Regions from separate parts of the Rhodoferax aquaticus genome, predicted to be linked through region 1. Evidence: predicted binding sites of a transcription regulator. Region 1 holds the regulator's gene; the other holds the start of a gene.
The links. Region 1 encodes FliA, which starts transcription of late flagellar genes. Its sites were predicted from a motif close to CTAAAGTTTNNNNNNNNNNNGCCGNTA; they were not measured.
Positions count from the first base shown of each region.

Region 2: the regulator FliA is predicted to act here: its motif matches at 3,269-3,295, upstream of fliD (flagellar filament capping protein FliD).

Region 1 covers NZ_CP036282.1:4,147,451-4,161,987, forward strand. The annotation lists gene flhF (flagellar biosynthesis GTPase FlhF) at 1-709, shown strand, start outside; gene EXZ61_RS19130 (P-loop NTPase family protein) at 702-1,505, shown strand; gene EXZ61_RS19135 (RNA polymerase sigma factor FliA) at 1,505-2,221, shown strand; gene EXZ61_RS19140 (hypothetical protein) at 2,290-2,664, opposite strand; gene flgM (flagellar biosynthesis anti-sigma factor FlgM) at 2,708-3,025, opposite strand; gene flgA (flagellar basal body P-ring formation chaperone FlgA) at 3,119-3,853, opposite strand; gene flgB (flagellar basal body rod protein FlgB) at 4,067-4,498, shown strand; gene flgC (flagellar basal body rod protein FlgC) at 4,525-4,929, shown strand; gene EXZ61_RS19165 (flagellar hook assembly protein FlgD) at 4,945-5,613, shown strand; gene flgE (flagellar hook protein FlgE) at 5,665-6,945, shown strand; gene EXZ61_RS19175 (flagellar basal body rod protein FlgF) at 6,969-7,709, shown strand; gene flgG (flagellar basal-body rod protein FlgG) at 7,715-8,497, shown strand; gene EXZ61_RS19185 (flagellar basal body L-ring protein FlgH) at 8,513-9,226, shown strand; gene EXZ61_RS19190 (flagellar basal body P-ring protein FlgI) at 9,400-10,470, shown strand; gene flgJ (flagellar assembly peptidoglycan hydrolase FlgJ) at 10,472-11,419, shown strand; gene flgK (flagellar hook-associated protein FlgK) at 11,435-13,375, shown strand; gene flgL (flagellar hook-associated protein FlgL) at 13,397-14,537, shown strand, end outside.
Region 2 covers NZ_CP036282.1:877,112-891,648, forward strand. The annotation lists gene EXZ61_RS04145 (acyl-CoA thioesterase) at 1-708, shown strand, start outside; gene EXZ61_RS04150 (enoyl-CoA hydratase) at 759-1,523, shown strand; gene EXZ61_RS04155 (SDR family oxidoreductase) at 1,698-2,528, shown strand; gene fliD (flagellar filament capping protein FliD) at 2,571-3,257, opposite strand; gene EXZ61_RS04165 (lysozyme inhibitor LprI family protein) at 3,515-3,871, shown strand; gene EXZ61_RS04170 (P-loop NTPase family protein) at 3,973-4,467, shown strand; gene EXZ61_RS04175 (nuclear transport factor 2 family protein) at 4,505-4,867, opposite strand; gene EXZ61_RS04180 (hypothetical protein) at 5,043-5,333, shown strand; gene EXZ61_RS04185 (TetR/AcrR family transcriptional regulator) at 5,477-6,172, shown strand; gene EXZ61_RS04190 (SDR family oxidoreductase) at 6,169-7,080, shown strand; gene EXZ61_RS04195 (acyl-CoA dehydrogenase family protein) at 7,086-8,291, shown strand; gene EXZ61_RS04200 (thioesterase family protein) at 8,301-8,834, shown strand; gene EXZ61_RS04205 (YebC/PmpR family DNA-binding transcriptional regulator) at 9,028-9,738, shown strand; gene EXZ61_RS04210 (nuclear transport factor 2 family protein) at 9,785-10,225, opposite strand; gene EXZ61_RS04215 (GGDEF domain-containing protein) at 10,366-11,505, opposite strand; gene EXZ61_RS04220 (transglutaminase-like domain-containing protein) at 11,791-12,642, opposite strand; gene EXZ61_RS04225 (acyl-CoA thioesterase) at 12,779-13,267, opposite strand; gene EXZ61_RS04230 (copper-binding protein) at 13,326-13,667, opposite strand; gene EXZ61_RS04235 (cupredoxin domain-containing protein) at 13,693-14,211, opposite strand; gene EXZ61_RS04240 (multicopper oxidase family protein) at 14,261-14,537, opposite strand, start outside.

The DNA.
Region 1 (14,537 bases):
CACCGACGCAGATGCGCCGGCCATTCAAGAAGAGGGCGGCATCTTCGCGCTGATTGGAGCCACCGGAGTTGGCAAGACAACCACCGCAGCCAAACTCGCAGGCATATGCGCGCGCACCAACGGACCCAGCAGCGTCGGTTTGATTACGCTAGACACTTACCGCATTGGAGCGCAAGAACAACTCCGGGCCTACGGAAAGATGCTCGGTGTGGTGGCGCACCTCGCGCATGACCGCGCCGCCTTGCAAGACCTACTGGGACTGCTATCCAACAAGAAATTGGTGTTGATCGACACCACAGGCCTCGCACCACGCGACCCTCGCAAACGTGAAATGCTGGATCTGTTGGAGCTACCAGACATCAAGCGCCTACTGGTACTGAATGCTGGCGGTCATGGGGACACGCTAGAAGAAGTTGTTTCCGCATTCAAAACACCAGGCAGCCCCCAAGTTATCTTTTCGAAGATCGATGAAGCGGTCAAACTAGGGCCCGCCATTGACGCAGCCATTCGCCACCAGCTAACCGTGCGCGGCGTGACCACCGGGCAGCGGGTCCCTGAGGACTGGGAGCCTGCCAATGCCTCCAAGCTTGTGCGCGCCTCCATGCGCGCAGCTACCACCTCCGCCTTCGACCCCAAAATTGGAGATCTCAATCTTTTCTTCAACCCTGCTGCGTACGCACCTGCCAGCAAGGGGGCATTTGATGCTTGAAAAACCATTGAACCAAGCCGCAGGCTTGCTGGAACTTGCCGAACCGCCGGCACCTAAGCTCATGGCGGTGGTAAGCCATGGGGACGAGCAATCTGAGCTCCCCCTACTTTGGCGACTATGCGCCGCATTGGTTGACTTTGGCTATGCTGTCACCGTACTCGATGGAACAACCCGAGAGTCCGAGGCCAATCCAGGCCTAGAACAATACCTAGAAAACGGCTACTGGACGTCCGACGACAAAGAAGACGTGCCCGCATGGAGCATCATTCCGGCGGGCTTGGGTTTGCGTAGCCTAGGAAGCATGGCGGACTCGCAAGCCCAAACGCTCGCCTACTTGCATCAGCTTTTCCAAAACGAGGGCATTGTTTTGATCTACGACAGCGCAGACTGCTTGGTTCCTCTGCTGTATGACACAGGCATCTCCCCATTGCTGGTACTCACGCCCTTGCGCTCGTCGCTCATTACTAGCTACCGCTCTTTGAAGCACTTGTTGCTTAACGGACGGCTAGAGCCTACCATTGTGGAAATGGCGCATCGGCAAGGTGCACTCCCACCGAACAAGTTGGGCAACGTAGCCAACAGTCTGACCGAATGTGCCAAAAACTTTCTGGGCTATGGGCTGACGGCCCTGCAAATTGAAGCGCCTTTTGATGACGACAGACCGTGTGTAGACATTCAAAACTTAGCACTTCGCATGCTGGAAAACACCTTGCAACTTAGCGCTGATTGTGTAAGTCACCCCGCTCAAGCCGGTTCACTGGCCCACACGAGTGGCCAACGCGTTGGGAGCCATTGATGTACACCGCAAAAGGCCAAATGGATCGCAACGCGCTGATCAAACAATACCAGCCGCTTGTTCGACGCTTGGCACACCACATGATGGCCAAGCTCCCCGCCAGTGTGGAGGTGGATGACTTGATTCAAGTGGGCCTGATTGGACTATCCGACGCGCTCACACGTTACGAGTCAGCGCAGGGCGTTCAGTTTGAGACCTTCGCCACCCAGCGCATTCGAGGCGCCATGCTTGACGAGCTGCGCGAAAACGACTGGATGTCCCGAGGCTCTAGAAAAAGCCAAAAAGACATTGAAACAGCCATGCGCAAGTTAGAGCACCAGTTGGGCCGCAGCCCCGCTGAATCAGAGATTGCCAAGGAGCTAGGCATGAGTTTGGGTGACTACCAGTCTCTGCTTGGCAAAGTTCGTGGCACGCAGCTGGTGTATCTAGAAGACATGTCACGCCGCAATGAAGACGACGACACCTTCTTAGATCGGCATGTGGCGGATACGGATGCAGACCCTCTCAACATGCTACGCGATCAACGTATTCGCGCAGCTTTGGTTGCGGCTATTAAGGGTCTACCGGAACGGGAGCAGCACATCATGAGCATGTACTACGAACAAGACATGAACCTCAAGGAGATTGCCGCAGTGCTAGACGTCACGGAGTCCCGCGTGTGCCAACTGCATAGCCAATCCATTGCCCGGCTGAGAGCCAAAATGCGCACCCACTAAGACCGAAAGCACACCGTTACACCCATAAAAAAACCACCCAATGGGTGGTTTTTTTATGGCCTGGCTGATCAAGCCATGGCACCCCTCTTTGCACCCACACTCGAACTGCCATAAGGCCCAATCACTGGGCTATAGGTGGTGCGCTTGGCAGATGGCATCAAGATTTGCAAACCTTGCTCCACAAATGCAGCACGCCTGAGTAAGTTCTCGCGCAACACCGAAATACCAGCCGCCAACAGGTGCAGCCGCTCAGCATGGCGCAGCTTGTCCAAACGATTGCGGCCTAATTCGTCCACCAATTGAAGCAATTCCACTGCGCCCTTTTGCAAACTCACGCTAGCGAGCTGAATATCGTCCGAGCTGCCTGACAACAAGGCCTCAGAAGCTTGGGAGAACTGAAGCTCCAGTTGGTCTAACTGAAGTGACACAGGGTCATTCAACATGTTTGCGAACCTTCAACGTGTTTGGCAGGCGGCTGCTGTGGGCTCAACTTGTGGTGCGTTTGAGCATCTCTTGTGCGTTGGACAACAACTTGTCGGCAATCGCTTCAGCGTTAACTTTGTAAGTGCCTTGCTCAATTTGCGTGCGCACTTTTGCAACCTTCTGGGTATCGACCTCCGCCACGTCCGCTTGCTCCAGCGCGCGCGCTTGGGTGGATACCGTTACCGCAACTCCAGCCGACTTGGTGCTGGCGGGAGCATTGGCTTGCGTTTTTGCGGTCGATGCCGCCCCTGCCTTTTGGGCTGCGGGCGCATTAACTTGAGACACAAGAGCAGGAAGTTCTGAGGGTTGACCTATTTTCATCACGTTCTCCAAAACTACGATAAGCGTAGCCTCGTACGAGTGTTATCGGCCGGGCTGCAACGTACTTTAGCTTTTTTTTGAAAAGACAGGGCTTTACAGGTCAATTCTTACTGTATGGACATCCATCACTACCCCGGTCGCCACGCGGCCATTGTCCATCCGCACGCGGGCGGGTTGCCCCAAGATTCCAGCGGAAAGTGCCTGGGCGTCGGAAGAGATCGAAAATCCGGGGCCTTGCGCTACCACCCGCACTTGCGCGCCGGCTTGAAATACTTGCGCTGGCTTCACCATGCCTTGGCGTAAAGTTTGCCCAGTGCCGAGTTGGCGGGTTGCCACCTGCCCCACCCAAGCGGAGCGGTCGGTTAGCACAGGAGAAACTTCTTCCGCCCAATCTACCTCGGTCTCCACCATATCAGTGGGACCAATCACGGCACCCGATGCCACCGGGTTTTTTACAACCCATGCAGTGCCTAAGGCTTTGACTGTGGCGGGCATGGTGACATTCCAGCGCACCATGCCGTCCATGCAGCGCACACCGACCCGGGTCTTGCCCCACAAACGCAAGCCTACTGGCAAGTAGGCCTCCACGTTGCCGCAAGGGGCCAACTTCAAGCGACCATCGATACCCCCTACGGTGACTTCGGTACGCACGGCTGTTCCAGAAGCTGCCACATTGCTGGCAACCGCTGCACGTGCCCAAGTTTCCACCGCGGCTTGCAAGTCACTGTAGTTGGGGACCTGCGCCTGCACATTCAGGCAAGCCCCCGCTAGCGCCAAGCCAAGCGCGAGCGGCAGTGCGTGGGTGAGGCGGTTGCGAAACGGTGTCATAACAGTAGTTTTTAGGGTGGAGAAACTTGAAGTTCGCGCTTGTTCCAATAGCGCACTGGGCCAATGTAGGCGCAAGCACACGAACCATTTAACGCAAAAGCACGCCTTTCCACCGCCAATTCACAGGCTCAAAAATTCAAGTTTTTCCCATAATCGATTCAACGCTTTGCATGCCCTTGTCGTGCATCAGCGGTTTTGATGATGGGGTGACTTATGTTTGCCAATTTGACACAGGCCTTGGACTTCCAAGGCAAAGCTTTGGTGCTTCGCTCTGAGCGTCAGCGCGTCATTGCCAGCAACATTGCCAACGCTGACACGCCCGGTTATGCGGGCCGCGACATCAACTTCAAAGAAGCCATGAATGCCGCTGAAGAGTCCGCCGCACTGGCGCCAACACCCGCCAGAGGGGCCACGAGCGAAGGCACAACCCATCCCAACCACATACCACTGCAAAGCACCATGGACAAAGCTGGTGGCCCCAAGCTCAACTACACCATACAAACCCAACCTGCCATGGATGGCAACAGTGTGGACCTGGACCGCGAACGCGCCAACTTCGTGGACAACTCGGTGCGGTATGAGGCCACCCTTCGCTTCATTAACGGCAGTTCTAAAACACTCTTGAGTGCCATTCAAGGTCAGTAGGCAAGTTTCGCCCTAGGAGTCAGACCATGTCCATGTTTAGTATCTTCAATGTTTCGGGCAGTGCGATCAGTTCGCAATCGCAGCGACTCAACGTGGTGGCCAGCAATCTGGCCAATGCGGATGCGGTTGCTGGGCCTGATGGTCAAGGCTACAAAGGGCGCCAAGTGGTCTTTGAGACCGTGCCCATGGGCTCAGACGCATCTTCCGGCGTGAAGGTGAGCGCCATTCGCGAAAGCAATGAACCCATGAAACGGGTGCACAACCCCAGCCATCCGTCCGCGGACGCAGACGGCTACGTGCTCCAGTCCAACGTGAACCCGGTGGAGGAGATGGTCAACATGATCTCTGCCTCACGCTCATACCAAAACAACGTCGAAGTCATGAATACCGCCAAGACCTTGATGCTCAAAACCCTGCAAATGGGTCAATAAACCGAGGACGCGACCATGGCAACGACCACACCCGTGACATCCAAAGACCCCATCGCCGCATTGGCCGATGCTGGAAACACCAAGAAGAAAACTGGCCAAAGCGATGCCGATGCTTCGCAAGACCGCTTCTTGAAGCTCTTGGTTGCGCAGCTCAACAACCAAGACCCCATGAACCCCATGGACAACGCACAAATGACCAGCCAGCTGGCGCAGATCAACACGGTATCAGGCCTGACCCAACTCAATGAGACGGTCAAAACCTTGGGCAGCCAGTTTTCTGAGCTTCAAGTCATGCAAGGGTCCAGCATGATCGGTCGTGACATCTTGATTCAAGACAACAAGCTCTCCATCACTAACGGTGTCGCAAAAGGCACGATCGAACTGCCTAGCAACGCAAGCAAGGTGTCCGTGGAGATCATCAGCCCGGGAGGCAAGTTGGTCGACACCCTCAATTTAGGCGCGAAAAGCGCAGGGCGCAATGACTTTACATGGGATGCATCCAAGTACGCCGCAGGCGGAACACCCACCTTCAAAGTCACAGCCACGCAGGGTAATGACGCCATGACCACCACCGCCTACTCGCGCGACACGGTCGTATCGGTGGGCACCAACAACGGTGCCATGAGCTTGCAAACCAAAGGCCGCGCAGCGGTGGCCTATGCCGACATCAAAGCCATTTTGTAGCGTGTTTCTAACTACCACTGCCTGACCCGTCCATCGTTCAAGGAAACTACCATGTCATTTCAAACCGGGCTTTCTGGCCTCAATGCCTCGGGCAAGCGCCTAGACGTGATCGGCAACAACATTGCCAATGCCAACACCGTGGGCATGAAGGTATCGCGTGTAGAGTTCAACGAATTGGTAGCCTCTGCGCTAGGGCCCAGCGGAGGTGGCGGTGCGGGTGGTGGTATTGGTGTCGCCGTAGGCGCTGTGTCGCAACAGTTCTCGCAAGGCACGATCAACATCACGGGCAATTCACTGGATGTCGCCATTAACGGTGGAGGCTTCTACCAAATCACCCAGAAAGACGGCTCACCCGCTTACACACGCGATGGCCAGTTCAAACTGACCAACACCGGGGCGATTGTCACCAACTCAGGTGCCAACCTCATGGGCTACCCCACCACGCTGCTGGGCGTGACCACCAGCACCACAATTCAAAAGCTCACCGTTCCCACCGGTGCGCCCATTCCCGCAAAAGCCACCACCGCAGTCTCTGCCGAGTTCAACTTAGACTCGCGCGCTGCCATTGCTGCCACAGCAACCCCTCCGGTACCGATTGGAACGTATGGAACCACCCTCACAGGCTATGACTCACAAGGCGTACCGGTCCCTATTGACCTCTACTTCACCAAAGTGGGCGCAGACAAATGGGACATTTATATGCCAGACCCCTTGTCCACCACTACGACCCCCTTGCCGCCCAAAGCCGTTACCGGATTGAACGCTGTGCCGCCGTCACCCTCTGTCAGCTTTGACATCAACGGCAAGATTACTGCGCCGCTCACCCCCATCGACATCAAGCTGTATTCCCAGAATCCCAATGTCAATCTGGCCAGCACGCCACCGGGCCAGTTCACCGCAACACTAGACATCAAAACGGCATCCCAGTACGGCACCCCCTTTGCCGTCTCAAGCCTCACCCAAGACGGCTATACCGCGGGCAACCTAACCGCGGTCACCATCAACGACCAAGGTGTCTTGACCACCCAGTACTCCAACGGTCAAACCCAGGCGCGCGGCAAAATTTCCTTGGCTGACTTTCGCAACGTGCAGGGTTTGGTCCCGATTGGAGCAGGCGCATGGACCGAATCCGCCGCATCTGGCCAACCCATTCAAGGCTCGCCCGGCACGGGTAACTTTGGCAAGCTGCGCTCAGGGGCGACCGAAGACTCCAATGTGGACCTGACCGCGCAGCTCATCGACATGATGACCGCCCAGCGTGACTACCAAGCCAACGCCCAAACGATCAAGACGCAAGACCAAACGCTTAGCACCTTGGTCAATTTGCGCTAACCCGCTTGTAACGAAAGCCCCTTATGGACCGCCTTATCTACACCGCCATGACAGGCGCCAACGCGGCGGCGAGTCGGCAAGCCGTGCTGTCCAACAACTTGGCCAATGCGTCTACGCCGGGCTTTCGCGCGCAGCTCGCCACCTACCGTGCGGTCCCCTTGCGCGGGGACGGAGCAACTACACGCGTCTTTGCACTGGAAGCGACAGCGGGTCACTCAGATCTGCCTGGACCCGCCATGCGCACCGACCGTAGCCTGGACGCCATGGCCACCGGCAACTCATGGTTCACCGTGCAAGGCTTGGACGGCACCGAGGCCTACACCCGCAGCGGGCATTTCGAAGTATCGACCGACGGCACATTGGTCACAGGCAGTGGCCTGCCTGTGCTCAACAACGGGGGGTCACCCATCACGGTGCCACCCGGGGCCGAAGTATCCATTGGGCATGACGGCGGTGTCAGCGCCAAGGTGGGCAACCAACCCGCCAACGCCATTGGCCGCCTCAAACTCGTGAGCCCCAACGCCGACGACCCACTCAAGCGCAGCGACGACGGCTTGTTCAGAAGCCTATCCGGAGACCCGTTGAACAACGACGACAACGCACGTCTGCAAGTGGGTGTGCTTGAGGGTTCCAACGTCAACCCGATCGAAGCCATGGTGGGAATGATCCAAACCGCCCGTCAGTTCGAAGTACAAACCCGGCTGATGCAATCTGCGGAATCGAATGACCGCTCTGCCGCCCAGCTCCTAGGCTTGCAAGGATAAACACCATGATCAACTCCCTCTGGATCTCTAAAACCGGCATGGAAGCCCAGCAAATGCAGCTGGACGTGATTTCCAATAACTTGGCCAACGTATCCACCACGGGCTTCAAAAAATCGCACGCGGTGTTTGAAGACCTGATGTACCAAAACCTGCGCCAAGTGGGCTCCAACACGTCGGAACAATCCACCCTGCCCACAGGCCTGCAGATTGGTTTAGGTGTTCGCACCGTAGCCACCAGCCGCACGTTTTCTCAAGGCAATGTGCAGCAGTCCAATAACAACTTGGATGTTGCGATCCAGGGCAATGGTTTCTTCCAGCTAACGATGCCTGACGGCACCATTGGCTATACCCGCGATGGGTCTTTCCAGATCGACAACCAAGGCCGCATGGTCACCACGACGGGCCTGCCCGTGCTCAACGGCATCACCATACCAGCGAACGCAACCAGCGTCGCCATCGGGTCTGATGGCGCAGTCACCGCGCAGATTCCGGGCACGGTCAACCCCCAACCGATTGGCACCATCACACTGGCCAGCTTTATCAACCCCGCAGGGCTAGAGCCCAAAGGGCAAAACGTCTTTGCCGAGAGCACGGCCTCTGGGCAACCGAACGTAGGGACGGCTGGCGCCAACGGCATGGGCACTGTGATGCAGGGTTTCTTGGAAACGTCCAATGTGAACGTGGTGCAAGAGCTGGTCACCATGATCCAGACCCAGCGGGCGTATGAAATGAACTCCAAAGCCATTCAAACCTCAGACCAAATGCTGCAAAAACTTGGACAGCTCTAGCCCCAGGAGACCTACATGCCACACACTCAACCCCTGAATAAATGGCCGCGCTGCTTCAGAACAGCCATGGCCTTGGGCGTGGCGTGGGCCTGTAGCGCCTGCCAAACCTTGCCACAAAAAGTGGCTGTGGATTTTGCAGAACCTAAAGTCGCAGCGCCCATGCCCAACGCTGCAGCCGAAAGCAAGCCTGCAACCGGAAGCCTTTACCAAGCTGCAGGCTACCGCCCCTCTTTTGAGGACCGCAGGGCGCGGCAAGTGGGCGACACGGTGACCGTGCAAATTGTGGAAAACGTGACGGCCAGCCAAAAGTCCACCTCCACCGTGAACCGCACGTCATCGATTGACTCGTCCATCAAAGCGCTCCCCCTCCAAACGGCACCGGGCTTGGGCAAGTTTGACGTGGGTGCCGCCACCAACAACAACTTCTCAGGCAAAGGCGGCACTGAAAGCGCCAACACATTCACGGGCTCCATCACCGCAACCGTGATCGAAGTGCTCCCCAACGGGCATTTGGTGGTGGCGGGTGAAAAGCAGATTGGCGTGAACCAAAACGTGGATGTGTTGCGCTTCTCCGGCACGGTGGACCCACGCTTGGTACAACCGGGCAGCGTCGTGTCGTCCACCCAAGTGGCCAATGTGCGCATTGAGTCCAAAGGGCGAGGCGCCCAAGGTGAAGCCCAGACAGTTGGCTGGCTATCTAGGCTCTTTTTAAGCCTTCAACCCTTCTAAAGAATTCAACAATAGTGCCGAGGGTGATGGGTCTTGTCGGACCCAGCCCAAGCCGATTGCAGCATATGAAAACCCCTACTGCCATTGCCCCCCATGCAGGCCAATTGCGCAGCGGCCCCCAAGGTTACGCGCGTAGCGTACTGGTGCTGACCTTGCTGAGCCTTGCGCTGTGCATGGGGCTTGCAGGTACCGCACAAGCAGCGCGGGTCAAAGAAGTGGCGGCCATCGAGGGTGTGCGCAGCAACCAGCTCACGGGCTTTGGACTCGTGGTGGGACTAGAGGGTACGGGCGACCAAACCACACAGATGCCATACACCACGCAAGGTTTGACCAACTACATGCAGCAGCTGGGCATGACACTCACGCCGGCGGCCCTGACCCAGCTGCAACTAAAGAACGTGGCGTCCGTGTTGGTCACAGCACAACTCCCCGCATTTGCGCGGCCGGGGCAGTTGCTGGACATTAACGTCTCCTCCTTGGGCAACGCCAAATCACTCAAAGGTGGCACCCTCATTGCCACGCCGCTCAAAGGCGCTGACGGGGAGGTGTATGCACTGGCGCAAGGCAACCTCATTGTGGCCGGCGCTGGTGCGGCCGCAGGTGGCAGCAAGGTCACGGTCAACCATCTGAGTGCGGGGCGTATCCCTGATGGGGCCCAAGTAGAGCGTGCTGTTCCCACCGCACTTCAGTCGGGTCCCAACGTCAACCTCAGCCTGAACGCAACCGACTTTCAAACCGCCCGCAAAGTGGCGCAGGCGATCAACCGGCGCTTTGGCAACGGCGTAGCGCAGGCACTAGACGGACGGACCGTGCAAGTCAAAGCCCCCACAGACCCTAATGAGCGCGTGACGTTCTTGGCCGACATGGAAGAGCTGCAGGTAGACGGATCTGTAGCCGCTGCCAAAGTCATCATTAACTCCCGCACGGGCTCCATTGTGCTAAACCAAGCGGTCTCGCTGGGCCCTTGCGCGATCGCGCACGGCAACCTCTCGGTGAGCATTTCGTCTACACCCGTCATCAGCCAACCCAATGCGCTTTCGGGCGGCCAAACAGTGGTGACTGAAAAGTCCAGCATTGAAATCAAACAAGAACCTGGCAAGCTCATTCAGCTGCCTGCAGCACCCCAACTGGCCGATGTTGTTAAAGCTTTGAATGCTTTGGGCGCAACGCCGCAAGACTTGTTGGCCATCTTGCAAGCCATCAAGTCCGCCGGTGCGCTCAACGCTGAACTGGAGGTCATTTGATATGAGTTACGGCTCCATTCAAGGCAATTCAGCCGCCATAAGCTCTGGGCTTGCGGCAGACGCTCGCACACTCAATGCACTGAAGAACGACGCCAGCAAGGCCACGCCAGATTCGATCAAAGAAACGGCAAAGCAATTTGAGTCCTTGTTTATGCGTGAGCTCATCAAGAGCATGCGCGAGGCCACCGTCAAATCCGGCATGCTCGACAGCCCAGGCGGAGACCTAGGCACCGATTTGCTGGACCAACAATTTGCAGTTCAGATGTCTGGCCAACCAGGTGGCCTGTCGGACCTGATTGCGCAGCAACTCACCCGCCAAATGGGGGTGGCACCGGTCACCGCCAACACCAACGGCTCTGGCAACACCACTGGCGCGATCGAGACAAATGCCGACCCAGCCACCCTGAAGCTCACCAGCGAGCTCAAGCTCAAAACTGAAGCGCGCACGCAACCCACGACCGGCCGCCGCCCTACGGAGACTCAGGCGAACTTTGTGCGGCAACACTCTGACGTTGCCGCCAAGGTTGAAAAGGAAAGTGGCATTCCTGCCAGCTTTATGCTGGGCCAGGCGGGCCATGAAACCGGGTGGGGTCAATTCCAAATCAAAATGAAGGGTGGCGCGCTGGCCAACAACCTGTTTGGTATCAAGGCGGGGGCTGGTTGGACCGGCAAAGTAGCAGAAGTCACTACGACTGAATACATCGACGGGACACCGCAAAAGCGCGTGGCCCGCTTCAGAGCCTACGACTCAGTGGAAGACTCCTTCAAAGACTATGCCCGACTGATCTCTGAGAGCCCACGCTACGAAAAAGTACGCACCCAAACCGGCTCCGCACATGCCTTTGCCAGTGGTCTGCAAAAAGCGGGCTATGCCACCGACCCTGAATACGCCGCCAAATTGAGTCGCGCCATTCAAACTACGCAACAACTGCGCCGGGTGCAGGTCTAATGGCTTGAGACCACCATGGGCATCCTAAACATTGGGGTTCGCGCACTGCAGGCCAACCAGCTGGCATTGCAGACAGCGGGCAACAACATCTCCAACGTCAACACGGTTGGCTACTCTCGCCAGTCCGTGATCATGGAGACCGTGGAGGGCCAGTTCACGGGGGCTGGTTACATTGGCTATGGTGTCAGTGTCGTCACCATTCAGCGGAACTTGAACGAATTTTTAACCCGTCAATCCACCTTGGCGGGCTCCGTCAAAGCGGCGGACGTTACGCGTTCTGAGTACCTGAAACAACTGGAAGGTTTGTTCGAAGGCGGCAGTGGCGGTTTGGGTGCATCCGTCAATGAGATGCTCAACGCCTTCGCCGATGTGGCCAGCGCACCCACCGACTTGACCGCTCGCACCGTGGCACTCACCCGAGTGGACGAAGCAGCCGCCCGCATGCGCTCAAGCTCTTTGAAAATTGACGATCTGCAGCAAGGCCTTGCACAGGCCCTCACACAAAAAGTAGCGACCATCAACACCTTGGCCCAAAGCGTAGCGGAGGTGAACCATGAAATCATCAAAATCAATGGCAATGGCCAGTCGCCAAACGATTTGCTAGACCGCCGCGATCAACTGGTGCGCGAGATCAACCAGTACGTGCAAACCACGGGAATTGCATCGCAAGACGGGGGGCTCAACCTGTTCATAGGAGGAAGCCAAGCGCTTGTACTCGGTGTGCAGTCGACACCCATCGCCATCGTGGCTGACGAGTTTGGCGACATCACGAAAAGCAAGATCGCCATCAGCCGCAATGGGCAAAGCTTTACGTTGGATGAGAACACGCTGGGCGGCGGCGAAATTTCTGGCTTGCTGCGTTTTCAAAACACTGACCTCACGGAAGGGCGTAACCTGCTGGGGCGCATGACCTTGGCTGTTAGCACGGCCATGAATGACCAGCACAAACTGGGCTTGGACCTCAATGGTGCGGCGGGTGGCAATCTGTTCACACCGGCGACTTTTGGCACTAGCAACATTCGCATACCAGCCGCACCCGCTACGCTCAACACAGGTACCGGCGCCTTGGCGCTGGCCATTGCAGATGTAAGCAAGTTTGTGGCCTCTGACTACATGCTGCAGTTCACATCGGGGACCACGGGGTCCATCACACGGCGCTCAGACGGAAAAGTCAGCACCTTTGACTTTGGCACGACCAACCCCGTCACGATTGACGGCCTGAACATTTCCATCCCCTCCGGCACGCCTGCCAACGGAGACCGGTATTTGCTCAAGCCTTTCAGCACATCGGCAGGCACGATCACCAGTGCGTTTTCTACGCCGGCGGCTTTGGCAGTCGCCAGCCCGGTCTCGGGCCGTATGGGCACGGGCAATACCGGCAGCATGCAGCAGACCTCACTGGTCGCCCGTAGCAACCCTGTATCGGCAACGCCGGTCACACTGACCTTTACCAGCCCCACGTCCTATACCCGTAGTGACGATCCAACGCCCGCCACCCCGTTTTCCCACACCTACACGGCAGGCCAAGCCATTGAAGGTACCTACCCCGCCACCGCGCCTCTGAGCGAGTGGAGCTTGGTGTTGCAAGGTTCACCCAAGCTCGGTGACACCTTCACGGTAGGCCCTAACCAATACCCCAAGCTCAATGCAGGCAACGCGAGCGCCATGATGGCCTTGCGCGATAAGCCCATGTTTGACGGCTCTGCGCTAACAGACGGTTATGCCGGGTTGATTTCGCAGCTGGGCATTCGCACCCAAAGTGCAGCTTACGCGGCCCAGGTGTCCACCACGATTGCCGCCAATCTGGAAACCAACCGCACCGCGGTTTCTGGTGTGAACTTGGATGAAGAAGCGGGCAAACTCATTCAGTACCAGCAGGCCTACCAGGCTTCGGCCAAGGTGATTCAGATCGCGCAAAGCGTGTTTGACACTTTGATCCAGACGATGGCCCGTTGAACACGCTAAGGAGACTCCACCATGGCATTCACTAGCCGACTAGGTTCCGCCAATGCGTTTGACGGCGCTTTGCGCAATCTATCCACCCGGCAAACCAATGTGTCCAACTTGCAAGAAAACCTGACCTCCGGCAAAAAAATAGTGCGCGCCAGCGATGACCCCACCGGCGCAGCACAAGCCGAGCGCGCACAGACCCGCCTGGCACGCATCCAAAGTGACCAACGGGCCTTAGAGTCCCAACGCAACGCCATTGCGGCCGCCGAAAGCACCTTGGGCGACATCACCAGCGCCTTGCAAGGCATCCGTGAGTTGGTGGTCAATGCGGGCAATGGTGCCAACACTGCGGCAGAGCGCAAGACCTTTGCGCTGCAAATCACCGGACTGCGCGACCAAGTGGTGTCACTCGCCAACCGCAAAGACACTAATGGTCTGCCCTTGTTTGGCGCACTGGGCAGCGCGCTCGCCCCCTTTGTGGGGCCGCTACCCACCTCGCCAGACTACACCTACCAAGGCCTGCCCGGACAACTTGCCAGCGGCGAGGTGAGCATCCCTTACACCTTGGACGGCGACACGGCGTTCATGAACCAAGCGCAGCGCGACGGATCGTTCAACCTCAGTGTCAGCACGATTGCCCCACCACGCACCCTGCTGACCGACACGGTGAGCATCACAAACTCCTCGCTGGTCACCGGGTCTAAGTACCAAGTCAACATCACCGCTGTGGTGCCAGGTGCCACACCGGGTACCAGTACCGCGACCTACGACGTGGTCGAACTTGCACCGTTCGCCACGCCCCCCTTCACGCCCATTACCGGCGCGGTGGTACCAGACTACCCCAGCGCTGGTCCTGTGAAGTTCGCCGTTACCAGCATTCCTGGGCTTAGCTTCAGCATCAACGGCAAACCAGCTGTGGGCGACACGGTGACCGTGACACCCAAGGCCAGCCTGTTTAGCGTGCTGGACGATGCTGTGCGCGACATAGGCGGTGCCCCCAACGCCAATGCAGCCAACCAGGCGGTAGCCCAAGCCTTGGCCAATATTGACATCGGCATGGCCAAAGTATCGGCCGTGCGCGGCCAAGCGGGCGATCTGCTCAACCGCGCGGACCGCATCACGGACGACCAAAGCAAGCGCAGCATTCAACTGGAAGGCGATCGATCGC
Region 2 (14,537 bases), 1.5 Mb from region 1:
TCGGCCATCACCCAGCACCCAGAGTGTTTGGGCAGCCCCGTGTCGCTGACGGTGAACTTTGCGGCAGGCATCACCCCCGGCGCCTACACGCTCAACCTGCGTGCCGCCCGCACCAACCGCTCCACCCAGCACTGGGTGCTAGACATCACGCAAACCCAGCCCGATGGCAGCAGCGCCACCGTGCTCACCGGCACCGCCATGACGGCGCTGCCGCGCGACACCTGGGCACTGAACGACAGCCCCATGCCGCAAGTCCCCGGCCCAGAGGGCATTGCGCCCGTGCCCACGCCTGAGGCGCTGGTATGGCTGGCCCGCTATGAGCTGCGCAATGTCAGCGGCCCCTTGCCCGCCAAGTGGGATGGCCGCGTGGCCTCGGACGACCATCACACCGCCAGCCAAAGCCAGCTCTGGGTGCGCGACCAGCCCGCCCGGCCTCTGGACTATCCGGCCGTCACCGCCATGAGCGACATCTTCTTCCCCCGCGTGTGGCTGCGCCGCGCCCACATGGTGCCTGCGGGCACCGTGTCGCTCACGGTGTATTTCCATGCCAGCGCGCAGCAACTGGCGCAAGCGTCTGACGACTATGTGCTGGCACAAGCCCGTGCCCAAGCCTTTAGCAATGGGTTTTTTGACCAAACCGCCCAGCTCTGGAGCCACGCCGGTGCGCTCTTGGCGACCTCACACCAGCTGGTGTACTACAAAGAGTGATTTACAGTGCGTCCTCGCATTTTTCAGAACTTTAAGAAACGAGCAACACCATGTCCGACATCTTGACCCTCACCGCCGAAGGCGTGCTGACCATCACCATCAACCGCGTGGCGAAGAAAAACTCGTTCACCAAAGCCATGTACGCCAGCCTGGCCGACACCTTGGAGCAAGCCAAGGACGACAGCGCCGTGCGCACCGTGCTCATCCAGGGTGATGTGGCCATCTTCAGCGCGGGCAATGACATTGGCGACTTCTTGAGCAACCCACCGTCTACGCAAGACGCGCCTGTGTTCCGTTTCTTGCGCGCGATTGCCACCTTTCCTAAACCGCTCGTCGCTGCCGTGTGCGGCCCAGCGGTGGGCATTGGCACCACCTTGCTGTTCCATTGCGACTTGGTGTACGCCGGTGACAACGCCGCCTTCTCCATGCCCTTTGTGAACCTGGGCCTGTGCCCCGAAGCGGGCTCTAGCCTCTTGGTGCCGCAAATGATGGGCTACCACCGCGCCGCCGAAGCGCTGCTCATGGGCGACCCCTTTATGGCCGAGGCTGCGCTCGAAGTGGGCTTGGTCAACCGCATCTTGCCGCCCACCCAAACCAATGAAATCGCCCAAGCCCAGGCGCGCAAGCTGGCCACCAAACCCTTGGCGTCTTTGTTGGAAACCAAGCGCCTCATGAAGAAGGGCCAAATGGCCCAGGTGCTGGCCGCTATCGAAGAAGAGGCTGCCTCCTTTGGCCGCATGTTGCAAGAGCCTGCTGCCAAAGAAGCCTTCACCGCCTTCATGGAAAAGCGCCGCCCCGACTTTTCTAAGGCCTAAGCATGGGCCCGCAAGGGCCTGAGTTCGCGGCGTTTAGTGGCGAAAAGTGCTGCTGGCGCCCATGGATATTGCGCAAGCAGCTATTAAATGTGTAGTGGCCTGCGCGGTTACGGCGCCCCCAGCGCCAGCACCGCCCACCAAGGGCGGGCTTCTATAACGTAAGGAGACAGACCCATGGCATCACTCGCAGGCAAAACCCTGTTTATCACTGGCGCGTCCCGCGGCATCGGCTTGGCAGTGGCCAAGCGCGCAGCGGCAGACGGCGCCAACATCGTCATCGTGGCCAAAACCACCGATGCCAACCCCAAGTTGCCCGGCACCATCTACAGCGCAGCCGCTGAGATCGAAGCCGCTGGCGGCAAGGCCTTGCCCCTGTCGGTAGACATTCGCGACGAAGCCGCTGTGCTGGCCGCCGTGGCCAAAGCGGTAGAGATCTTTGGCGGCATCGACATCTTGGTCAACAACGCCAGCGCCATCAGCCTCACCAACACCGAGGCCACGCCCATGAAGCGTTTTGACCTCATGAACGGCGTCAATGCACGCGGCACCTATATGTGCACCATGGCCTGCTTGCCGGAGCTCAAAAAGTCAGCCAAAGCAGGGCGCAACCCGCAGGTGCTCACCATGTCGCCCCCCTTGAACATGCAGGCGCACTGGTTCCAAAGCCACACCGCCTACACCATGGCCAAGTACGGCATGAGCATGTGCACGCTGGGCCACTCGGCCGAGTTCAAAAAGCACGGCATTGGCGTTAACAGCCTGTGGCCCCGCACCGCCATTGCCACCGCTGCTATGCAAATGATTCCGGGGGTAGACGTGGCCCTGTGCCGCACCCCCGACATCATGGCCGACGCGGCCTACGCCATCCTCACCAGCAGCGCTGGCGCCACCGGCAACTTCTATTTGGATGACGAGGTGTTAGCCGCCCACGGCGTGACCGACCTAGACCGCTACTCCGTCACCCCCGGCACCACCAAGTTTGTGCCCGACTTGTTTATTGATTGAGTGAGAGCGTTGGCCAGGCCCGCAGCCTGGCTGCACAGGCGTTTACGCCTGATTGGCCATGTACGCCATGACCTTGCTCATGGCGGTGGCCTGCGTTTGCAAGGTGCCAGCGCGGCGGGTGAGCGAGTCGAGTGAGCCCGCCATGGTGCCGTCCTTGGCCAGCTCTTTGGTGGCCACCGTGTTGATTTGCCCGCCCACCTTGGACATGGCCGCGCGCACTTTGGCGGGGTTGGCTTTGAGCGCGGCGTCCAACTTTTTGTCATCCACCGTTACTGTGCCATCGCTCTTAAGCACAAAGCCCATGCCACGCATGGCGTCGGCCGTGGCGGTGTCGGTCTTGATGGCGCGGCGCAAGTCCATGCCTACGTTGAGTGCGCCGCGCGCCTCGGATGTCATGCCAGCTTTGTCTGCCGTGGTGCGCGCTGCACCCAGCGACGCGTTGTAAGCCGCTGCCAGCTTGGCCACCGCTGCTTTGAGCTCCACATCGCTGGCTGTGCTGGGCAGCCCCGCCAAGGCCTTGGCCGCCAATTGCGTGTCAGACACGGAAGACTTCAAACGCCCAAACGACGACAGCTGCGCCGAGGTGCTGTCTATCTGCGCCTGCAAGCGGCTTCCCGCTCTTTGCAAGGGGTTGCTATTGCCCGCCACCGCCGAACTCGCCTTAGCCCCCGAGGTGCTGGACTTGTTCAAGCTGCTGGCGTGGCTGCTAAGGACGTCTGAGATGTTCATGGTCTGCCAAGGATAGGCAGCTCCGGGAAAAGCTTGAGGGGGAAAAGAGGGGGGAAGAGGGGGTATTTGTAGGGGGGCGCGATGGCCACTAAGCCACAACTTATGTGGCGGACTGGGTCAAACACACTGCCTTGCTCGGGTATAAATCAATGACTTACAGGTTTAGGGAGCGAAACCATGACCAACAGCGATCTTGTTCACAAGACAGGTTTCACTTCTACATCAAGCTGGGCCTCTTGAAGCCGTACGCCTGCGCCATGAAGAAGTTGACGATCTCGACTGCACTTGCGCTGCTCACATTTCAAGCAGTCGCTGCTTCCTTTGATTGTTCGAAGGCTTCAACATACGTTGAAAGAACCATTTGCACCGATGCGCAACTTGAAAGGCTCGATGTTGCATTGGCGGAAAATTACAAAGGCATGCTCGCTTCCGACTTCGGCGGTTCTAGGAAGTTGTTGCAAGAAGAGCAACTGAGGTGGCTGACACAGAGAAATCAATGCAAAACCGCAAAGTGCTTGATCGATGCATACCGAAAGCGAGTCGATGAAACTTGCGACTATGGAGTTGTGACAGGGGTGCACCCTGTGTGCACGCCATCTGAAGACATCAAATGACAGTTGGCGCTTCGCTGTTCTTCGTCCCTAGGCCCAAGCCCAGGGTTTCACCGGAGCTGCGCCAGAAGCCGAACAGCTCGTTGACTTCAACGCCTTAAGCTATGAAAACCCTCATTTTTGGCAACTCTGGTTCAGGCAAGAGCACCTTAGCCAAACACCTGAGCCAAGCACATGGCCTTGCACATTTGGACCTGGACTCCATCGTTTGGGAGCCCGGTAAGGTTGCGGTACAGCGCCCCATGGACGCTATCCATGCATCGCTGGCGGAGTTTCTGGTGGCCCATCAAAGCTGGGTGATTGAGGGGTGCTACGGCGAGCTAGTTGAAGCGGCATCGGCCCAATGCACGGAGCTGGTATTCCTGAACCCCGGGCGTGAGGTGTGTCTCACGCACAACCGGTCCCGCCCTTGGGAGCCGCACAAGTACGCTTCCAAAGAAGCACAAGATGCCATGCTGGAGAACCTTCAGGCCTGGGTGGCTGGCTACTACGAGCGACACGACCCATGGTCGTACTACGCACACCGCCGCATCTTCGACGCATTTGCGGGTGCAAAGAGCGAGCGTGAAAGCCCGGCTGAGGCAGTTACACCGAAGTGAGTTTGGGCGCAGCAACCTCCAGCGCTGGGGCTAGGGTTTAGCTACCACTCACAAACCAAACCTTGGCAATCCCCTGTTCCGTCACTTCATAGATAGCCGCCACTTCCATGGCTTGGTCTTGCACGCCAGTCACGCGTTCATGGTCTATGACTTTGTTGCCGAAGACCATGCGGTTGACGAGCTCGGCGTGAAGCTGGGGCAGGTTGAAGCGGTGGGTGCGGTAGTGTTCGGTCAGGGCAGCTTTGCCCACCAACATGGGCTCTGCGGAGGGCAGGCGGTAGACCTGTACATCGTCGGTGTATTCGGCCACAAAGCGCGCTAGGTCGCGGGCGTTGTAGGCGTCTAGTTGGCGTTGGGCGCTAGCGGCGGGGTCTAGGGTGTGGGGTGTTGCATTCGTCACGGTGTGTTGCTTTGCGATGTGTAAATGCCGCGAAGAATACCAAGCGACTGTGCAGGATGGCACCGTGTGGCGAGTCTTCAAACCGCGCTGCCTTGTTTTGTCACGAAGGCTTCATACGCAGCGCCCATGCTTGGGGCTGCGGCGCATTGCCGTGACACACCTATGCGAGGCCACCATGACTCAAGATAACGCGCCAGAGACCGACGACTTGGGCGAGGAATACGCGGAAGACGACTTTGAGTCGGCCGCAGACGTGCACCGCATGGCGGCGCACCATTTCACCGCTGCTGCCAAGCACCACTTTGCCGCCGCCATTGCCGAAGACGAAGGCGACACTGACAAAGCCGCTCGCCACACTTTCTTGGCTTACCGCCACCAGCTCAACGCGGTGCAGTACGCTGAGATTGCCGCCATGGACAGCGAAGGCCCTGAAGACGAATTTGCAGGCGCTGAACTCGAAGAGTAAGCCCGCGCAGGCCTTGCTAAGCGCAGACGCTCATGCGCTGCGCCTAGCAGGCCCATCCCTCGGTAGCCCCTGGTTTTTGCTAGGGGTATTTACGCAAAGCATTTGCTTGCTATAAATGCGGCGCTTGGATATGCTCAGAGCCCATGAAGGCTCCCGCATCGCTCCGTGACGACTCCCACGCACCACCCTCAACGCTTGCCACAGACACGGCCTTGGCACCCAAGCGCCCCCGTGGTCGCCCGCGCAAAACCGCGCTGGAGCTAGACGACGGTAACCGCCGCCAAGACCTGATCACCGCATCGGCCAAGCTGTTTCGCAAGCAAGGCTTTGACGCCACCAGCACCCGCGACATTGCGGCGGCTGTGGGCATGCACAGCGGCTCGCCGTTCTACCACTTCAAAAGCAAAGACGCCTTGCTGTTCGCCGTGATGGAGGCGGGCATGCACACCGCGTTGGCGCGCCAAGCGCAGGCTTTAGCGGCTTTGCCCGCCAGTGCCAGCTCGGTAGACACCATGCGCAGCCTGATCCGCGCGCACTATGAAACCTTGCTGGGCCCTGGCAACGACTTTGTGCCTGTGATGCTGTACGAGCACCGCGCTTTGAGCGCACGCCAACGCACGGACTTGGCCCGGCTCCAGACCGACTATGAAGCTGCGTGGACGCCGGTGCTGCAGCGCCTGCACGACAGCGGGCAATTGGGTGCGCCGGTCAAGCTGGCGCGCTTGTTGATTTTGGGTGCACTGAATTGGTCAGTGCAGTGGTTCGACCGCAAAAAAGGCGCTTCGCTGGACGAGCTCACCAGCGCCTGCATTGCTTTATTTTTGAAAGACAAGGCATGACTTCAGCTTCTACATACGGCTCTGTGTTTGCGCCCGGCTTGTTTGCCGGGCAGGTGGTGGTGGTGACCGGTGGCGGCTCTGGCATTGGGCGCTGCACCGCCCATGAGCTGGCCGCTTTGGGCGCGCACACCGTGCTCATTGGCCGCAAGCCCGAAAAACTCCAAGCGGTGAAAGACGAGATAGAGGCCGACGGTGGCAAGGCCAGCTGGCATGCATGTGACATTCGGCAAGAAGAGGCGGTGAAAGCGGTGGTGGCCGAAGTGGTGGCCGCCCATGGCCGCATTGATGGGCTGGTGAACAACGCCGGTGGCCAGTACATGACGCCGTTAGAAGCCATTAGCGCCAAAGGCTGGGAGGCTGTGATCAACACCAATCTCACCGGTGGGTTTTTGATGGCACGCGAATGCTTTTTGCAAAGCATGAACAAAAACGGCGGCGCCATCGTCAACATCGTGGCAGACATGTGGGGCTCTATGCCGGGCATGGGCCACAGCGGCGCGGCACGCGCGGGCATGGTCAACTTTACCGAGACTGCCGCCATTGAATGGGCCGGGCGCGGGGTGCGTGTGAACGCCGTGGCACCGGGCTATATAGCCTCCAGCGGCATGGACAAATACCCCGCCGAGATGGGCCCCATGCTGCGTGAAATGAGCAAAACCGTGCCCCTAGGGCGCTTTGGCACCGAGGCCGAAGCGGCCGCCAGCATTGTGTTTTTGCTCAGTCCCGCAGCGGCCTTTATCAGCGGCAGCACGCTGCGTGTGGACGGTGCGCGGCCCCAAGTGCGCATGGGCTGGCCCATGCGTGTGGCCGATGCCAAGGCGCAAGAGCGCGCCGCCATCAAACCGTTCAACGGTTTTCACCGCGCCACCACGCCCAAACTTTTCACGCCCAGCGAAGGCCAGAGTTAAACCCCATGACACACGCCACATTGCCTACACCGCCCAGCACCACTGCCGAGTGGGGGCCAGAAGACATTGCCCAGGTCGAAGACAGCGCGCGCCGCTTTATCCGCGAAGAGGTGGCCGCCCATTTGAACGACTGGGAGGAGGCGGGCGAATTCCCCCGCAGCCTGTACCAGCGCGCGGCCGATTTGGGCTGGCTGGGGCTGGGCTACCCAGAGGCCTTTGGCGGCACGCCCGCGCCATGGGCATTGCGCAACGCCATGACGATTGCGCTGGCGCGCACTGGGGGCAGCGGCGGGTTGATGGCCAGCCTGTTTAGCCACAACATTGGCCTGCCACCCGTGGTGCGCCACGGCTCTGCTGCGCTGCAGGCCAAGGTCATACCTGATGTGCTGGCAGGCAAAAAAATAGCGGCGCTGGCCATCACCGAGCCCGGAGGTGGCACCGATGTGTCTGCCCTCAAAACCACGGCACGCCGCGAGGGCGACGAGTACGTGGTGGATGGCGAAAAAACCTTCATCACCTCCGGCATGCGCGCCGACTGGATCACGGTGGCCGTGCGTACCGACTTGGTAAACAAAGGGCCCATGGGTATCTCCATGCTCATGGTGCCGGGCGACGCTGTTGGCTTGTCGCGCAGCCCCCTGAAAAAAATGGGCTGGCTGTGCTCGGACACAGCGCAGCTGCGGTTTGATGGCGTGCGCGTGCCCGTGGGCAACTTGGTGGGCGAAGAAGGCTCGGGCTTCAAAATCATTTTGACCAACTTCAATGGCGAGCGTTTGTCCATGGCGGCCATGGCTTTGGGCTTTGCCGAGTGCTGCTATGACGAAGCCTTGGCCTGGGCGCAGCAGCGCAAGACCTTTGGCACGGCGCTCATAGACCACCAAACCATACGCCACAAGTTCATGGACATGAAGATGCGCATTGAGTCCACACGCGCTTGGCTCAATGCGGTGTCTGCCCGTGCTGACGCCGGGGACCGGGGCGAAAAGTCGGCCAAAGGCGCTGAGTGGGTGGCCCAGGTGTGCTTGCTCAAAAACCACGCCACGCAAACCATGCAGTTTTGCGCCGACCAAGGTGTGCAAATCTTGGGGGGCATGGGCTTTATGCGGGGCACAGCCTGCGAGCGCATTTACCGCGAGGTCAAGGTGATGATGATTGGCGGCGGCGCCGAAGAGATCATGAAAGAGCTGGCCAGCCGCCAGCTCGGTTTGTGAGATCGGCCCATGCCCCACTCCCGTACTGAACCATCCAGTCCTGCCGCTGCCTTGCCCAGCACCGATGCGGGCAGCAACGCCGAGGTCGTGTTTGAGCCCGAGTTCATCACCGGCTTGACCAAGATTTTTGAAGAAAGCATTGTCTTTAACCAAACCATTGGGCTGAAGATCACGCAGCTGTTGCCGCAGCGGGTGAGTGCGCGCATTGACATGCGCCCGGCGCTGGTGGGGCACTACAGCTACAACCGCATCCACGGTGGCGTGATCAGCGCGGGGCTGGACGCCATGGGCGGCTTGGCCGTGATGGCCGCCATCGGCGCGCGCCATATGGACGAGTCTCCGTTCGCCCGTCTGCACCGCTTTGCCAAGCTAGGCACCATAGACCTGCGGGTGGACTACTTGCGCCCCGGCATTGGCGAGTACTTTGTGCTGCATGCTGAAGTTATGCGCCTAGGCTCGCGCGTGGCGTCTACCCGCATGGAGTTTGTGGGGGCCGACGGCAAGCTGTTGTCCACCGGCTCGGCGGCGTACATCGTGTCGTGAGGCCCACCTGCTTTTGCCGTGGCCGGCTGGATCAGGCGCGGCGCTGCACCGCCAACGTGGGCGGCTGGTCTGGGTTGGGTGTATAACCTAGCCCTCTTCAGTGGTGCGTGGGGCTTGCAATTGCGGCACCCGCAATCACTCACCAGATATCACCAAGCGCCATAGAGCGCTATTACAGCAAGGAAGCATCAGCATGGGCGCGCAGTGGAAAGCAAAAGGTAAGGAACTGGCGGCAAACGCCAAAGGGCGTTTGTTTGGACGCTTGGCCAAGGACATCATGATTGCTGCGCGCAATGGCGCAGACCCGGCCGGTAACTCCAAGCTGCGCTTGGTCTTGGAGCAGGCCCGCAAGGTGTCTATGCCCAAGGACACGCTGGAGCGTGCGATCAAAAAGGGTGCGGGCTTGACGGGTGAGGCAGTTAACTTTGAACACGTGATGTACGAAGGTTTTGCCCCCCACCGCGTGGCGGTGATGGTGGAGTGCCTGACCGACAACGTGAACCGCACCGCGCCTGAAATGCGCGTGTTGTTTCGTAAAGGGCAACTGGGCACCTCGGGTTCCGTGTCCTGGGACTTTGACCACGTGGGCATGATTGAAGCCGAACCTACGGCTGCCGGTGCAGACGCTGAGGTCGCCGCAATTGAAGCCGGTGCCCAAGACTTTGAGGCCGCTGAAGAGGGCGCCACCCTGTTCTTGACCGACCCCACCGATTTGGACTTGGTGAGCCGCGCCTTGCCCGCGCACGGCTTTACGGTGCTGACCGCCAAACTGGGTTACAAGCCCAAGAACCCGATTGATCCGGCGAGCTTGAGCGCCGAGCAACTGGAAGAAGTGGAAGCGTTTTTGGCCGCCATCGACGGCAACGACGACGTGCAAAACGTCTACGTAGGGCTGGCCGGTTAAGGTTTTTAGGGCACGTCTATTCAGAAGCGGCTTCCACGCTCAAAGCCTAGGTGTTTGCAGTTTTGAAGGCGGGTAGCAAGGCACCCAAACGCGCACCCATTTCAGCACCCAGGGCTTGCAGGCCGCTCATGGGGCGCACCATGACTTCGAAGTCAACGATGAGGCCGTCATCATCGAAGCGCACCATGTCGATGCCTTTGATGGCTTTGTCCCCCACCATGGCGCTGAACTCCAGCACCACGCTCATGCCGTCTTCATTCACAAACTGGCGGTGGTATTTGAACTGGGTAAACACGCCGATGACGGTCGTCACAATGAGAGCGACGGCTTGTGCGCTGGCATAAGGCTTGTGGGCCATGGGGGAACGAAAGCTGGCTTGTGGGTGCAGCAAATCGGGCAAACCTTCTAGATTGCCAGAGGCCACCATGGCGTGCCATTTTTCAAGGGATGCCGCTATGGCGGGCGACAAAGGCGCAGCTTGCAGCATGGGCGCTCTCCTGGCGAATGCGTTGAGGGATGCATGCACTGTGCTCGACAAGGCATGTCGTACCACTGTAAGTGGCCCACCGTGCCCCTGTCAATGCGCTTGTACCCGGTGACCCTGCCTCAGGCTAGATGTGCGTGCGCTCAGGCTTCGCTCAGGTTGTCTGCGTACACGCACACTTGGTTGCGGCCCGAGTTTTTGGCTTGGTACAGGGCCAAGTCGGCGCGCGCCAAGAGGTCAGACTCTTGCTCCCGCGCGGAGCCAGGGCCCATCCCTCTGGCCACGCCAATGCTGACGGTAAAGTGCATGCTTTCGCCCTTGGGGCCCGTGGTTTCGCTTTGCTCGACCGCTAAGCGCATGCGCTCCGCCAATGCGAATGCGGCTTTCACCGTGGTCGCAGGCAACAGCACAGAAAACTCTTCTCCACCCATGCGTGCAAAGACGTCACTGTGGCGGCCCAAGACGCGGTGGCCAATTTCAGTGAGCTTGAGGATGACGCGGTCTCCAGCGGCGCGACCATATTGTTCGTTGATGCGTCGGAGGTGGTCGATGTCAATGGCCAAAACCGAAGGTGCAGCGCCATGCAAACGTCCCTCAGCCATGGCCCGCTTTAAGTAGGGTTTGAAGAATGTTCCGTTGTGTGCGCCGGTGAGCGCATCATGGTTGGACTCGTACTCGAACAGCCGCTCTAAACGGTAGCTTTGCAGGTATTTGAGCTCCGACGCGGTGGCACCCCCAATCACCACCACACAGGATGGCCACATGAGCGCGCTGTACAAGCCATGTTCAAAGCCTTGCACCCAGCCCGCCAAAGCCATGGCCGGGGGAATGCAGGTGCCTACGACGACCAAGCCCAAAGTCACCCGCCACGAAAACCCGGGAAACACCGCCAATGCCATCAGCATGAAAAACATGAAGCCGCCTAGGCCCAGCGAGAAACCGTTGTGCAGGCGGTCCAAAGTCATGACGAACACCACCACCGACACCCAGCCGGTCAGCACCGCAATGGGGACCAAAATACTGGCCCGCGTGCGGGTCAGGGCGTTGTACACATTCACCAGCAAGACCAAATACCAAAGGTGTAGCAGCACGGTGTTTTTTGCACCCTCTGGATCCGTGGTGTAGTCCCAACCCCACATGGCGCAGCCAAAGAGCGTGGCGCACAGTTGCAGCAGCGCAAACTGCAGGCGATGGTCTTCCAGCTTGTGCTCTAAGTAGTCACGGCTTGGCCGCCAGATGTAGGCCAAGTCTTCTGCCATGCTGGACAAGCTTAGAGCTGGCATAACTCGCCTTCCACCAAGATCAGCCTGCGTGCGCGCTGGATGGACAGGCTGGTGGCCACCCAAGTAGTGGCCTCTTTCAACAAACTCAACATGTAGGGTCCCAAATGCAAAACCCCCGGAGTGATGGGCTCCAGGGGCTCGCGTATTTTAGGAGACTGACTCTAGCCGAGCGGGGGCAGCGGTGATGTATCCACCTCTTGCCTGCGTGTTTTTTGTGACGGCATGTGTCGATTGGTTACACGTGTAAGTAGGGCCACGCATGCGGTATGCATCCCCTACGGTGATCTACGCCGTGGGGACTTCATCGGCCCAGACTTCAAAGCGCTTCAAGATGTTGGGTCCAAAGGTGTTGGTCAGCGCCACATCGCACGCATCTCGCCCTCTTGCCATGAGCACGCGCCCGACGCGGGGGGTGTTGTTGCGGGCATCAAAGGTGTACCAACGGTCACCCAAAAAGGCCTCGAACCAGCCTGCGAAGTCCATGGGGGCTGGCACCGCCGGGATACGTATGTCACCCAAATAGCCGGTGCAGTAGCGGGCAGGAATGTTCATGCAGCGGCATAAGGCGATCGCCAAGTGCGCATGGTCACGGCAGACGCCTTGGCCTTCTTGGTAGGCCTCCCATGCCGTGCGGGTGCGGCGCGCAAACTGGTACCCGAACTGGATGTGGTGGTGTACAAAATCGCAAATGGCCTGCACCCTTGCCCAGCCGGTAGGGCCGCCCCCAAAGTGGGACCAGGCTATGTCAGCCAACAAATCTGTTTCTACATAGCGGCTACCCAGCAGATAGAGCAGGGTGGATTCCGGTAGGTACTCTACCGGGGTTTGCCTTGCCGTGGGGTCTTGCGCATCTGGCAGGCCATGGTCCTTGACCAGGGCATGGCTGCGCAGGATGAAGAGGCCCTGCGGAGCCACCAAACGGCTGCACCAGTTGCCAAAATGGTCGCGATAAGACCTTACTTCTACGCTGGGCTGCGTAAGCAAGTGGTCTGGGTATACCAAGTCGCCCGAGCGGGAGTCATGGATGCTCAATGCCAAGAGCATGGGGGTGGGGGCGGGACATTCATACTCCATCTCGAAGCCAAGCCGCATTTGGAGAGCCGTGTTGGGCTGTTGCAGAGGTACTGGCGTGTGCATGAGGCTTTGGGGGACCGTCCGCGCCAGCGAGGGGTCTAGCCGAACAGCAGAACTTGTCGCAGGTTGTACCCAGTGTAGGCTGCAACGCAGTTGCAGGGTTGCCTCATGCGCGCCGTGGACGCGTTGACTTGATTTTTCACAAATCTTGTTGCTTGCGCAGGGCATCAAACCTTTGCAGCGTTTCCAGGCGCATTTCTTTGCGGACCTGGGCTGCGAGGTGGCGGCGGCGTTCGTCGGGGGTGCTGGGTTCTAGGGGCGGCACGGCGACGGGCTTGCGCGCATCGTCCACGGCGACCATAGTGAAGAAGCAGCTATTGACATGGCGTACCTGGCGTTGCTGGATGTTCTCAGCAATCACTTTGATGCCCACCTCCATGGACGAGGTGCCTGTATAGTTGACCGAGGCCAAAAATGTGACCAACTCACCCACATGGATGGGTTGGCGAAACGTCACTTGGTCTACCGTGAGGGTGACCACGTAGCGCCCCGCATAGCGGCTGGCGCAGGCATAAGCCACCTGGTCCAGCAGCTTGAGCAGGTTGCCCCCGTGCACATTGCCGGAGAAGTTGGCGGTGTCAGGCGTCATCAGCACCGTCATGGTGAGTTGGTGAAGGGGCAGGTCCATAGGATGCTGATACAGAGTGGCTAAGGCCGCCACTGTAACGCGCGGCCTTGAGCGAGGGCTACTTTGTTGCTGTGGGTTCTATGACCGTGACCACGATGGCGCCGTCTCGCTTCTCGGCATTGAACTGCACTTTGTCGCCTGGCTTGACCTTGTCGAGCAGGCTGGGGTCTGCCACTCTAAAGACCATGGTCATAGGGGGCATGTCCATGGACTTCAGTTCACCATGCTTGAGGGTGATTTTTTGGGCTTCTTTGTCAATCTTGCGGACTTCTCCCAGGTTGGGCGCAGCGTCGCTTTGGGCCCAGACAGGGGCAAGTAGGGTGGCCGTCAGCCCTAAGGTTAGCGCCAGGGGGCGCAGGGCGTTTTGCAGCATGTGGGTCATGGTGGATGAATATGTCATGGCGGTGCAGGTCCTTCTTGAGAGATTACGGGGCTGTGCTGGTGGGTTTGCTTGCTTTGGCTTTGGCTGCCGCCACGGCAATATTGCCTTTCATGCCGGCGTCAAAATGCCCTACTTGAAGGCATGCAAAGCCTACTGAGCCGGAACGCGTGAACTTCCAAAGCATCTCCCCGGTTTGCCCGGGTTTGACGGTGAGCATGTTGTCGTCGGCGTGTTCCATCTCCGGGTTTTTCTTCATGAGCTCGTAGTGGTCAGCCAGGTCTTGGGTGCTGCCCAGGACAAATTCGTGGCTGAGTTGGCCGGAGTTTTTGATGACAAAGCGAATGGTCTCGCCTTGCTTGACTTGGATGGCAGACGGTGTAAATCGCATGGCATCGCTCATGTCGACGTGTATGGTGCGGCTGATGTCTTGTGCCTTGCCCGCCACACCCATGCTGGCGGCAGTGTGGCCATGGCCGCCCGCATGGCTTCCTGTGGCAAAAGCGGCGTTTGGGCCCGTCAGTAGGGCGCAGGCTGCTATGAAGTTAATAGTGTTTTGTTTCATGTGAGTCTCAGTCTGTTGAACCATGGATTGCGAGGGAGGCGTCGGCAGCTCAGTGCTGCATAGGCCCTTGGGGCTTTCTGACCTGTACTTGGGTGGTGTGGGCCGGTGTGGCGGCCATGGGCATGGGGCCTTGTGTTTCGGACTGGAAGCGCGCGGGTTCGGGCAAAGCCCCCGTCCACTCAAAAGCCTGCGTGCCCTTGGGCTGTTGGTACCACCCCGGGTCTTTGTAGTCGCCGGGCTTTTGGTCTTTGCGGACTTTGAGAATGCTGAACATGCCTCCCATCTCCACGCCACCGTAGGGGCCTGTGCCGGTCATCATGGGGGCC